2 regions of the Thalassotalea hakodatensis genome follow, and region 1 is predicted to be linked to the other one. Evidence: riboswitches for the same ligand, from Rfam matches in the RefSeq annotation. Region 1 holds a riboswitch; the other holds the start of a gene.
The links. Region 1 has a riboswitch for thiamine pyrophosphate ahead of QUE72_RS01090 (TonB-dependent receptor). Riboswitches for the same ligand answer to the same signal wherever they lie in the genome.
Positions count from the first base shown of each region.

Region 2: it holds a riboswitch for thiamine pyrophosphate, as region 1 does, so the genes downstream of both, thiC (phosphomethylpyrimidine synthase ThiC) here and QUE72_RS01090 (TonB-dependent receptor) in region 1, are expected to answer to the same signal.

Region 1 covers NZ_AP027365.1:260,279-266,476, reverse strand. Annotated here, with positions in the region: gene QUE72_RS01105 (phosphotransferase) at 1-374, opposite strand, end outside; gene pnuC (nicotinamide riboside transporter PnuC) at 377-1,003, opposite strand; gene QUE72_RS01095 (hypothetical protein) at 1,003-1,269, opposite strand; gene QUE72_RS01090 (TonB-dependent receptor) at 1,297-3,393, opposite strand; TPP riboswitch at 3,460-3,564, opposite strand; gene prsT (XrtA/PEP-CTERM system TPR-repeat protein PrsT) at 3,770-6,198, opposite strand, start outside.
Region 2 covers NZ_AP027365.1:4,079,573-4,085,770, forward strand. Annotated here, with positions in the region: gene QUE72_RS18085 (thiazole synthase) at 1-82, opposite strand, end outside; gene thiS (sulfur carrier protein ThiS) at 85-294, opposite strand; gene thiO (glycine oxidase ThiO) at 278-1,444, opposite strand; gene thiC (phosphomethylpyrimidine synthase ThiC) at 1,431-3,389, opposite strand; TPP riboswitch at 3,488-3,586, opposite strand; gene QUE72_RS18105 (M1 family metallopeptidase) at 3,732-5,408, shown strand; gene QUE72_RS18110 (tetratricopeptide repeat protein) at 5,424-6,198, shown strand, end outside.

The sequences.
Region 1 (6,198 bases):
AAGGAAACCGTTTGCTCTACTGCTGATGATAACTGTGATGGTTGCTTTAATAATATGCTTTGCAGGGTTTCCCCTTGAACAAAGTCAGTGACAAGGTACTCTTCAGATGAATAGATCACCATAGGTGCAAGGCCATATTGCATTGCAAGTCTGGCAATTGCAACTTCACCTCTAGCTGCTTGCTCTGCACCGCTAAACCATTTTACAAAGTATTGAGCAGTTACTTGTTGCTGAGGATCAAAGGTAGTTACTTTTACGTTATTACTGCTTAAACCTTGGTCGAGAAAGTCAATATCGCATGAAAGCGAGGCAAAACAGCTTAACTGTTTAATATCAGCGAGCACTTCCTTTTTATCGATATCAACATTCTTCATCGTTAACGTGAAGAAGGTATAGAGTCACGCTCAAGAGCGTTATCATTCATATTCATACGCTTAGACCATTGAATGTAACCATAAATAGCCATGAAGACATACAATACAAAAAGTACCGCTGTTGGCGTTAATTGTTTTTCGATATATAAATAAATGGATACCGCATCAATCGCAATCCAATAAATCCAATTTTCTAATACTTTTTTTGCCACCAAGTAGGTCGCAAATACCGCAAACACCGTGGTAGCCGCATCAATATACGGAAAATGCGTGGGTGTATAGTTTGCCATCACCCAGCCAACCAATAAAGATAACGCACTTAACAGCACAATCGCTTTTGCATGCCAACTCATTGGCCATTGTTGAATGGCCAGCGCTTTCTTACCCACCACGTTGTTCCAACAATACCAACCGTAAATGGCCATCGCAAAGTAATACACTTGTAATAGGCCGTCCATCCATAAGTACACATCATAAAATATTACGGTGTAAATTACGGTACTTATTAATGCAGCTGGCCAGCACCAAATATTTTCTTTAGCCGCAAGTACCACGTACAATAACGCGGTAAATACGGCAATTAATTCCCAAAAAGGTAAGGTGGTGTAATACTCAACAATGGCTTGCATTAGCTTTCTGCTTCCACTTGTGAACGATCGCCGCCAATAAATTTACAAACAAATACTGCAGCGTCTACCGTTTCATGCACATGTTTAATTTCAGTCATTACCGTTTGTACGGCTAAATCGTACTCACCAAAGACCTGAGTGCTCATACCATTGGTTACAACCTTTAAACCATCAACAACTCTTAATTTATGAATAAAAGCCCATATTTCAGGTTTAAACTTTTCTTGTGCTAATGGATAAAGACTAATTTCAATTGAAATATCCATAAAGTCTCCTTCTATAGGTTATCGTGTTTAAAATTGGTAATCTAAGGTTACACCAAATACAGCGGGTTCACCGAGTTGATAATATGCTTTTGGCGTATAACCGTCACGTGGATCATTCCCAAAATAAAAGCCACGTGTTTCGTAGGTTTTATCGAATACATTACGCACGCATAGTTTTGCTTGCCAATTTGGCTGTACATAACGAATTGCACCGTGCAATAACGCAACATTCTGTGATTTTTGATCATGGCTATCAGAAAAATAGAAACTGTCTTTGCCATCAACGCTCACATTGACATGCCATTGTTCACTAGGATAATAATTAACGCCGAAGCTAAACTGATAATTTGGCGCATGCGCTTGTTCTCGACCTGTTTCAATGCTGCCATCTTCATATGAAAAGCCTTGATATTCAGTTTCTAGTAAACCCGCACTACCATAAATATTCACGGTATCTAATACATCCCACGAGAACTCTACTTCTACACCGTAGTTTTTGCCGCTGGCTGCATTCGTCCAATAACTGATAAACTCTGAGCTACCGTCATTTCGTTCATCTAAGTGATAGCTGCTGATCTGAATATCATCGCGATCCATGTAAAAGACTGCAGTACGCACAAAAGCTTTGTCATTTAAAAATGACGTTTTATAGCCAAGTTCGTAATTCCATAAAAATTCTGGTTCAAAACTACGCAAATGTTCTGACAAGCTACCATCGCTATTCACACTACCTGCTTTAAAACCACGATTAATGGATGCATAAGTCATAGACCTTGAATCAATTTGATAAGCAAGTACTAACTTACCACCTAACACTGAATCACTTGGAGAAAAAGCAACATTGTCGCTATTATGATATTGGGTTTTACGCTGTTCAAAGCGTAAACCAGAGGTAAGTGACCACTTATCGTTTAATTGACTGTCTAATTGTCCATATACGGCATAGTTATCAGCGTCGAAACTTGAGGTAAAATCACTAGTTAAGTAGGTGTATTCTCGGGTTAATGCTTCTTGATCATTTTTTACGTATAAACCAAACACCCAATCTGAATGGCCGAATAGCTTTGCACTGTCTTTTGATACAAAACGTATTTCGGCGGTGGTGTTTTCTCGTTCACGGAAGTAATAATCCTTAGATACATATGACCCAGGATGAATATCAGCATAGCTCCAATCTTCGTCAAATCCATATGCTAAATCAGAATTTGCATGAGTGACAATCGTTAACATATCCATGTTATCAAAACCACTGTATGTAAACTTACTGCTCACTGCGCGTGTTTTTTGTTGATCAAAACCTGGTTCATCAGACAACGTGGTACGATTATTATCCAATGAAAACGCATCATAGCCATTGTCAAAATCTGCATACAGTACAGTTAAGTCAACTTGTAAGTTATCTGTTGCAGTAATCGCTAACTTACCTCGTAAGGTCAATTCATCACGGTTATTTGTGTCATCAACACCTAAATATTGATTCTCCATGTATCCATCACTGATATTCTTTTCAGCCACAAATCGATAATTAACCGAATCTGAAGCCGGGCCTGATAACATTAAAGATGTACCGTATGTACCATAGTTACCGATACTTGCGCGTACCGCACCTTCAAAATCGTCGCTCGGCGCGTTAGATGTCATATAAATTAGACCTGCAAGCGCGTTTGCACCAAATCTTGTCCCTTGTGGGCCACGGAAAAACTCTACTTGTTCCATATCAAAGGTAGATGAAATACTGGCAATACCTGCTAAATCAATATCATCAACCAACACACCTACTGACTGGTTTATCGGCTCTTTAAATTGACTTCGTTCACCAATACCACGAATTTGATAATAACGTGCTCGTTGAGAGCCACTCGCAAAATTAACGTTCGCTACGGCACCAATAATATCTTCTAGGTTTTGTGCATGACGATTACTGATGTCTTGTGTTGATAAAATAGATAACGAAGCGGGCGTTTTCTGTAAATTTCTCGCTCGGTAGTCCCCATGAACTGTCAACACTTCAACATCTGAAACTTGGTTTTCTGACAATTGATTTTCAATTTTTTGCTCACTAGCAATAGCGCTATGGGCAAAAACTAAGGAGGTAATAGCAAGTGATATTTGTGATAACTTCATTCAACTCTCGACTTAGCCGGATAAGGAAGAAGCAATTGAGATGAAATATACAGCAGAGTGCATAAAGGTCATTCAATTAACCATCCCTACATCGGCATTATCCGCATCAGGTAATAAGGGTAAATTCTCTCAGCAAATGCTCGTAAAAGCATTGCACCCCTTGGCTTGGCGGCGATACTAACAAGTTATAACAAAAAGTACAGTATTAAATAGTCACTTCGACATAGGTAAAGTTATATAACGCTGTAATCAACTGATTTTACTCTACTAAAAAAGGTGGTGTTTTTTTATTATCAGTAGGGAAGTAGAATCGGGCTGGCGGTGGTAACAAAACGCTAAGGTGCACACGATATAATCCTGTGCACCTTATGTGTAACTACATTTGACTACGTAACTTAGAAATATCACGTTGAACATCTGCATTTTTCACGGCGATATTATCTAAAACTAATTTAGCTTTATCGTGATCACCCTTGCGAATTAACACTTCAGCATAAGCTAATTGAGTTTTAACATCAGTGCTGCCAGCATTTACCGCTTGCTTCAAAATGTCTTCGCTTTTCTCATCTTGTAACGCATGTAATATAACGCCATACGTTTCCAAAACGGGTAAGTAATCAGACTTAACGTCATACGCTTTTGAAATATATTGCTTCGCTTTAGCTAGATTATTTTGCGTATAATGGGCCCACGCCAGATTATTTAAGATAATTAAATTATCTGGTGATTCTTGCAAAGCCAATTCATATTGATCGATTTTCTTATCAGCGCTGTTTTCAGTATATAAACTCGCTAATAACATGCGCATTTTCACATTTGGCTCTGTTGCTAAATGTTTTTCAAGCACGGTTTCTGCTTCTTTCTGTTTACCGGTAAATCGTAACGCCCTCGCTAAATAGATTGCATTTTGCGCACTATTTTCTAACGAATAGGCTTCAGAAAAGTGTTCCACCGCCGCTTCATAATCTTTCTCAAGTACTGCTACTTGCCCGGCAATGGCATTAATAAACGGGTGTTCAACACCTTTATCGGCTAGTTTAGTTAAATATTTTTTACTGCCTCGTTCATTTTTGTTACGTGCCTCATAATAAGCAATCAACATTTCTATTCTTGTATTGCCAGGAAACACTTGATAAGCATCTTCTGCCGCTTGTAAGGCAAGATCAAACGATTGCTCTATTTCTAAGACGCCTATATAGCGTAAATGCAAGATAAAGTTCTTTGGAAACTGTTCAATTGCTTTAGAAAACGTAGCTTTCGCAGCAGATAAGTTCTTATTTTGAAGATAACTATCACCTAATATGATCCAATAAGCATCGGGTAAATCATCTCTGTTTTCAATATTCGTTAACGTTTCAATGGCTTTTGGTAAATCATTATTAAGGCGATAATTTTGCGCTAATCCTAACATTAAATTAATGTTGTCTTTTTCTTCTGTTATTAGCCTTTCTAAAAAAGTGATCGATTCAGCAGAGTTGTTTTGCCCTTGTTGCAATAAACTATATCGGTTCAGCCCTCCTAAGTGACTAGGAGACAATACGATTAACTTTTCGTATAACGTTTTTGCTTTAGCAACATCGTCTTTTTCATTTAACCTTGCAAGGTTGTATAACGCGGAAATATTCTCTGGTTCTAACGTTAATACTGTTTCGAAGTCTTCTTTAGCGTCATTAGTAGCGCCTTTTTTAGTATTAATAATACCTTGCAGTAAATGACCTGTTGATTTTTTATCGGTACTTGCGATCCATTCCGTTGCAATTGATTGTGCTTTTTCAACTTGATCAAAACGTAAATATTGTAAAGCTAATGAAAATTCAACATCGGCTAATGATGGATCTATGCTCAAAGCTTGCTCTAAAGAGCTTAACCCTGAAACATCTTGCTGAGATAACAACATTGCCCCTTTCTGTGCTGCCACATTCGCATTTTCAGGATCTAGTTGTTGGGCTTTTTCTAATAAATCTTTAGCGGTATTAAAATCATTAGAATCAACCAGAGCGGCACTTGTTTCTTGTAAAAAAGCGACATCAGCCTCCGTTAAACCTTCCATTAAATTAAAGGTTTCGGCCGCTTCATCGGTATATCCTAACTTCACACGTACAATTGCTAATAATTTTTGTACGGGATGTGTTAACGGCAATGCGTCTTCTACCATTTTTAAGTTGGCATATGACTGTTCAATTTCATTTAATTGATAAGCGCTCACCCCAGCAATCATACGCGCCACTGCAAATTCTAAACTACCTTTGTTCGCCTCTTCAGCATGAAATAAAGCATCACGATAGTTTTGCTTATGATATTCGATTTGAGATTTATATTGATGTGCCAACGATAAACTTTTGAAACGTGACATCACTTTATCTAATAGCGGCTCAGCTTCGGTAAATTTTTCAGCGTGTAATAATGAATTAATTTGAAAAAGTAAAACGGGATAATCTTCTGGAACCATTTTTACGTGCTTAGCAAAAGTATCATTAGCGTCTGAGAAGTTCTTTTGGGCAAAGTAAGTATGACCTAATATAACCAGTGCTTCCGCATCTTTTGGCGACTTTTCTAATAATGCTTTGGTGATTTGTTCACTTTCAGCATATGATTTTTCTACATAAGATAAGTACGCCTTTGATAGCTGACCAAAACGACTTTCTGGTGCGATAGAGATTGCTTGGCCTAGTAAGTCTTGGCCAGTCGCTAAATCGTTTTCATCTAAAGCCGCAGTGCCCGCATAATAAAGCACCCCTTGATAGGTTTCATCACTCATGTTGCTGTTATTGTCGATAAGTAATTGCAACCCGGTATGATCTTCTA
Region 2 (6,198 bases), 460 kb from region 1:
TCATGATCTCAGGTGAAGGGTATAATGCGCTGCCAATTAATAGTCGACTTGATAAGGCTTGGCCATAGATAGAAAACGACATGTCTACCCTCCCTGAATTGGAAATAACACATCTAGTGTGTCATGTTCCGTTAAGCATGTTGTTGCATAATCACTATTTGCGACAAAATCACTGTTTAATGCCACAGCAAACGTTAATGCTTGCTGTTGTTCCGTCAAATATTGTTGTAGAGCGTCAGCAACACTTGCTTGTTCAAACAAGGAAACTTGCTCACCATTAATGAATATATTCATGGGAAAAATTCACCGGTAATAAATGTTGATAAGAAGAATGTACGCTTTGTTCAGATGAAAGTGTGGCATTCACAGCAGAGAGTAATTGCGCCAAAACCACTGGGGCAATTAAAAAGCCATGCCGATAGAGTCCATTGATTTGAATAACCTTGTTGTCAATACTGATTTTTGGCTGGTTATCACTAAACGCAGGCCGTAATTGGCTGATATGCTGACGAATATTAGCTTCTGCAAAACCAGAATGCACACTATAGGCGGCGCTTAATAGTTCCATCGCCGACCGTACTGTCATAGGTGAGCTATCATCACTTTCAATTTCAGTCGCACCTACCACAAAATAACCATGTGTTTTTGGTGCAATATAGAGTTGATACCTTGGATGCATTAGTCGTACAGGACGCTGAATGTTTACATCAGGCGCAAATAACTGAAATAGTTCACCACGAACTGCTCGTAAATCATTTAATGGCATTGCCTGTTGGGCTACAGCCTGTCTCGCACCAGTACCTCGGCAATCTATCACTAACTCAACCGTACGTTGCTCGTCATTAATCGTTAGCTCAACACAATTATTTACTTGCTTTATTGCGCTTACATTGGATACGGTTAGCCACTCAACAGCTAACGTTTTTATTTCTTCTTCTAGCGCTAATAGTAATTTACGATTTCCAAGCTGCCCTTCTTCCGGTAGAAAAAGTCCCTGATTAAAGTGCCTTGAGAGCTCTGGCTCTAGATTCACCAATCGCTGACGATCCAGCTCTTGCACCGCGTGATTAGCATAGTGCTGTTGTAAAAATCGCTTATATCGTAGTAATTCAGAATGGTCTTGCTCGTGCGCAACCATAATAGAACCTTGTTGCTGAAAGTAAGTATAACTTGCAAGATTTGATAATAAAGTGGGCCAAAGTGCTAACGAAATAAAGCCCATTTCAACAATATTTGCATCACAATGCATTGCCTCACCTAAAGGGGTTAGCATGCCAGCCGCCGCATAAGCGGCGCTGTTTGTCCCGTTGATATCATCTTTATCAATTAAAGTTACTTTATGCCCTTCACGTGCAAGTGAAACCGCAGCTAAACGCCCCATTAAACCCGCACCAACAATGGCAATTTCAGCCATATGTTCCGACTGATGCTTATTTGGCAACATGGTATATTTCGCTGCCTGAATCTTTAAATTCCTGCGACTTTTCTGCCATCCCTCGTTCAGCACTTTCTAAGGCTGAAAGATCAGCAGTAACCGTTTCATCTAGTAATTTTATCGAAATAGATTCACCATTTTCTGCCTCTAATTTAGCAGCATAATCCCTTACATCTTGCGTGATTTTCATCGAGCAAAATTTAGGCCCGCACATAGAACAAAAATGCGCAATTTTTCCTGACTCTTGCGGTAACGTTTCATCATGATATTGGCGTGCACGTTCAGGGTCTAAACCTAAGTTGAACTGATCATGCCAACGAAATTCGAAGCGTGCTTTTGATAATGCATTGTCACGAATTTGTGCCCCTGGATGTCCTTTCGCTAAATCACCAGCATGAGCGGCAATTTTATAGGTGATCAAACCTTCCTTAACATCTTCTTTATTCGGCAGCCCTAAGTGTTCTTTAGGCGTTACATAACACAGCATAGCGCAACCATACCAGCCAATGTTAGCCGCACCTATACCAGATGTAATATGATCATATCCTGGCGCAATATCCGTTGTTAATGGGCCTAACGTATAAAAAGGCGCTTCGTGACAATGTGTAAGCTGCTCTTCCATGTTTTCTTTGATCATATGTAATGGCACATGACCAGGGCCTTCAATCATCACTTGAACATCGTGCTGCCAAGCAATTTTAGTTAACTCACCTAACGTTCTTAACTCACTAAACTGTGCTTCATCATTGGCATCAGCAATAGACCCTGGGCGTAAACCATCACCTAATGAAAAGGCAACATCATATTGTTTGCATATTTGGCAAATATCTTCAAAATGCGTATATAAAAAGCTCTCTTTATGATGAGACAAACACCATTTAGCCATGATTGAACCACCACGAGATACAATACCTGTTACACGTTTTGCCGTCATTGGTACATAGCGCAATAATACGCCAGCATGAATGGTAAAATAATCCACACCTTGTTCTGCTTGTTCAATTAGGGTGTCTCGAAAGACTTCCCAAGTGAGATCTTCTGCTACCCCATTTACTTTCTCTAACGCTTGATAAATAGGCACTGTACCAATAGGGACCGGTGAATTACGAATGATCCATTCTCGTGTTTCATGAATATATCGGCCTGTTGACAGGTCCATTACTGTATCTGCACCCCATTTAGTAGACCAAACCAACTTTTCAACTTCTTCTTCAATGGAAGATGACACCGCTGAATTACCGATATTAGCATTCACTTTAATGAGAAAGTTTCGCCCTATAATCATTGGTTCAGTTTCAGGGTGATTGATATTTGCAGGGATAATTGCACGTCCTTCTGCCACTTCTTTACGGACAAACTCGGCCGTGATCTGCTCAGGTATTTGAGCACCAAATGATCGACCAGCATGTTGGTGCTTTAAAATTTCATCCTTCATTTCAGCACGCTTGGTATTTTCACGTATCGCAATGTACTCCATTTCAGGTGTAATGATGCCTTGGCGTGCATAATGCATTTGCGTGACATTTTTACCTTGCTTTGCCTTACGAATTTTCGGTAGATTTTCAAAGCGAATATGGTCTAAGCCTTCATCCGCTAACCTTGTTTGACTATACCCGGATGATGCTCCCGCGATACATTCGCTATCTTCACGTGCTGCAATCCATTCAGCACGTAATTTTGGTAAGCCAACATGTACATCCACGTTAACCGCTGGATCGGTATAAACACCAGAAGTATCGTATACACGTATAGGTTCGTTAGGCTCGAATAGCGGGTTTTCTTCACTGCCACCAACAAAAGTGTCTGCTACTGATATTTCACGCATCCCTACACGAATATCGTGTAAGTTGCCCTCGACATAAACTTTATTTGAATTTGGATAGCTTTGACCAGAAACATTTTCTAAGAATTGTTCTGCTTGTTGACGACGCTCACGTTTTGTTAATGAACTCATTGTTCTCTCACCTTTTATTTGATTTCGTATTGCGTTAATGAAATTAACAGCAATGCAGATTTATAAGGCGGAGTTGGGGTAGATCAAGAAAATATAAAATCGATATTTCCCTTGTTTCCTTCGCTGAAATTACTCAGATCAGGTTCTACGGATCCCGCTTACGCGATCTCAGCCCAATGGCACTCCGACAAGATTGATAATGTTAGTTTACTTTTTCAAGTAACATTACTCACCTGACTAATTCTAGAGAATGTTACGGTAGCCTGCAAGATTAATTCAGGCTAAGATAGAGAAAAACCAACAAAAATTATACAGTATACATAAAATCAAAAAGAAGACATTATGATGAAAAAAATTGCACTGAGTTTACTCACTTTAACAACAGCTCTTACACTACAATCACCTATCACAATGGCTGATAATTTATTTGGCACTAATGGCGAAACTACACGCCAAGACGTGTTACGCGGTTCAATCACACCTGAGCGTCAGTGGTGGGATTTAAGTCATTATCATTTAGCGATTGAAGTAGATCCTTCTACTCGAACCATCGCAGGTACCAATACTGTAAGTTATCGTGTTATTAGCAAAACTGATCGTCTGCAAATTGAATTACAACCCCCGATGAAGCTGACAAAAGCAACACAAAAAGGCCAAGTATTAAACATCGACCAAGATGGCTACAGTTATTTTATCCACACGTTAAACAACGCTCCTATAGGTAGTGAACAACAAGTAGTCCTACACTTTTCAGGTAAACCGCAAGTGGCAAAACGTGCCCCTTGGGACGGTGGTATCACATGGAAAAAAGATAGCAACGGTATTGATTTTATCGCCTCAAGCAATCAAGGCATTGGCGCAAGTATTTGGTGGCCTAATAAAGACCATGGCTACGATGAGCCTGATCAGGGTATCAAGATGAGTGTTGAAGTACCAGAACACTTAGTTGACGTATCTAATGGTCGTTTGTTAGCAATTGATCATAATAAAGAAAAACAAACCAAAACCTACCACTGGCAAGTTGTTAATCCAATTAATAATTACGGGGTAAATATTAATATCGGTGATTACGTCCACTTCGGTGAAAAGTATCAAGGGGAAAAAGGTGTGCTTGATATGGATTACTGGGTACTGCGTGACAACCTTGAAAAAGCTCAAGAACAATTTAAAGATGCTAAGCGCACCATTGAAGCGCTAGAACACTGGTTTGGACCATATCCTTTTTACGAAGACAGCTATAAATTAGTTGAAGCCCCTTATTTAGGTATGGAACACCAAAGCTCTGTAACCTATGGTAACGGATATCAAAATGGCTACCTTGGCAGAGATCGCAGTTTGACGGGTGCAGGTATGTTATTTGATTTTATTATCGTGCACGAAACGGGTCATGAATGGTTCGCCAATAACATTACCAGTAAAGACATTGCTGATATGTGGATCCACGAAAGCTTTACCAATTACTCTGAAAGTTTATTTTTAGAATACCACTATGGCAAAGAAGCTGCGTTTGGTTATACGCGTGGCCAACGTATTAACATACAAAACCAAAAAGCTATTATTGGTGAATACCACGTGCATAGTGAAGGCTCTAGCGATATGTATGATAAAGGCGGAAATATGCTGCATACCATTCGTCAAATTGTAAATAACGATGATTTATGGCGAGAAACCTTACGTGGTTTAGGAAAACAATTTTATCATCAAACCGTGACAACGCAGCAAATTGAACAATACATGGAAAACAAAACAGGTAAGTCGCTATCAAACATTTTTGATCAATATCTGCGTGACAACCGTGTTCCCACGTTAGAATATTTTTTAAAAGGCGAGCAATTACGCGTACGTTGGAGCAATGTAAAGCCTGGCTTTGATATGCCTGTAAAAGTAAAAATTAACGATAAAATGCAATGGCTTAGCCCAACAACTACATGGACAAATGTACAAATTAGTCAAAAAGATCCAACTTTTGTTGTTGATAAAAACTTTTATATCAATACTATGAACATATTAGGTAGTTAAACGGCTGTATGAAAAATGAAGCAACGATTGTTAAAAACGTTAACGTTACGTTATGCTTTTTTAACGATAAGCGTATTTAATACGCTTGTTGCTCATGCCTTAACTAAGTCATCTACCGATAATTTCAAAGAAAAATCGATAGACAGTGTATGTATTACTTCACCTATCGATTGCTTGTCTCGAATAGACCTTGAGCTCAGTAAAAAAAACCAAAGTGAATTGGTTAAATATGACTTACTTCAATATCGATTTGTTGCGTTATTTAACTTACAACGTAATAAATCGTTACTCGAAGAAACAACTAAATGGCTAAGCCACGACAACCTACCAATCCCCTTTAAGATTACCGTTTATATTTACCATGCAAAATCGTTAAGAGCTTTCGGAAAATCCGAAAAAACAAAAATATATGCCGAAAAGGCGATAACCTTACTCAAGCAGATGAATGAAATATTTCCCTCTCCTATGCGACTTGTAGAGTTAGCCAATTTAACAATGCAATACGGCGAGGTACAGCAGGCCTATTCACTGTTGTCTCAGTTAACCGTGAAATTTAAAGACAGTAAAAACGCGCTCTTTAAAACAGAATTACATGGTAATTTAGGGCATGCGGCTGCAAAATTGCAAAAGTATCAAGAAGCTGAGCAGCGTTGGAAGGCAGCACTTTATTGGGGAGACATAGTAGGTAATAAGCAGCAACAAGGGGTTATTCGATATAATCTTGCCGATATTTATGAACAGTTAGCACAGTTAAACACGGCTACGTTGTATTTTGAAAAAGCACTGTCAT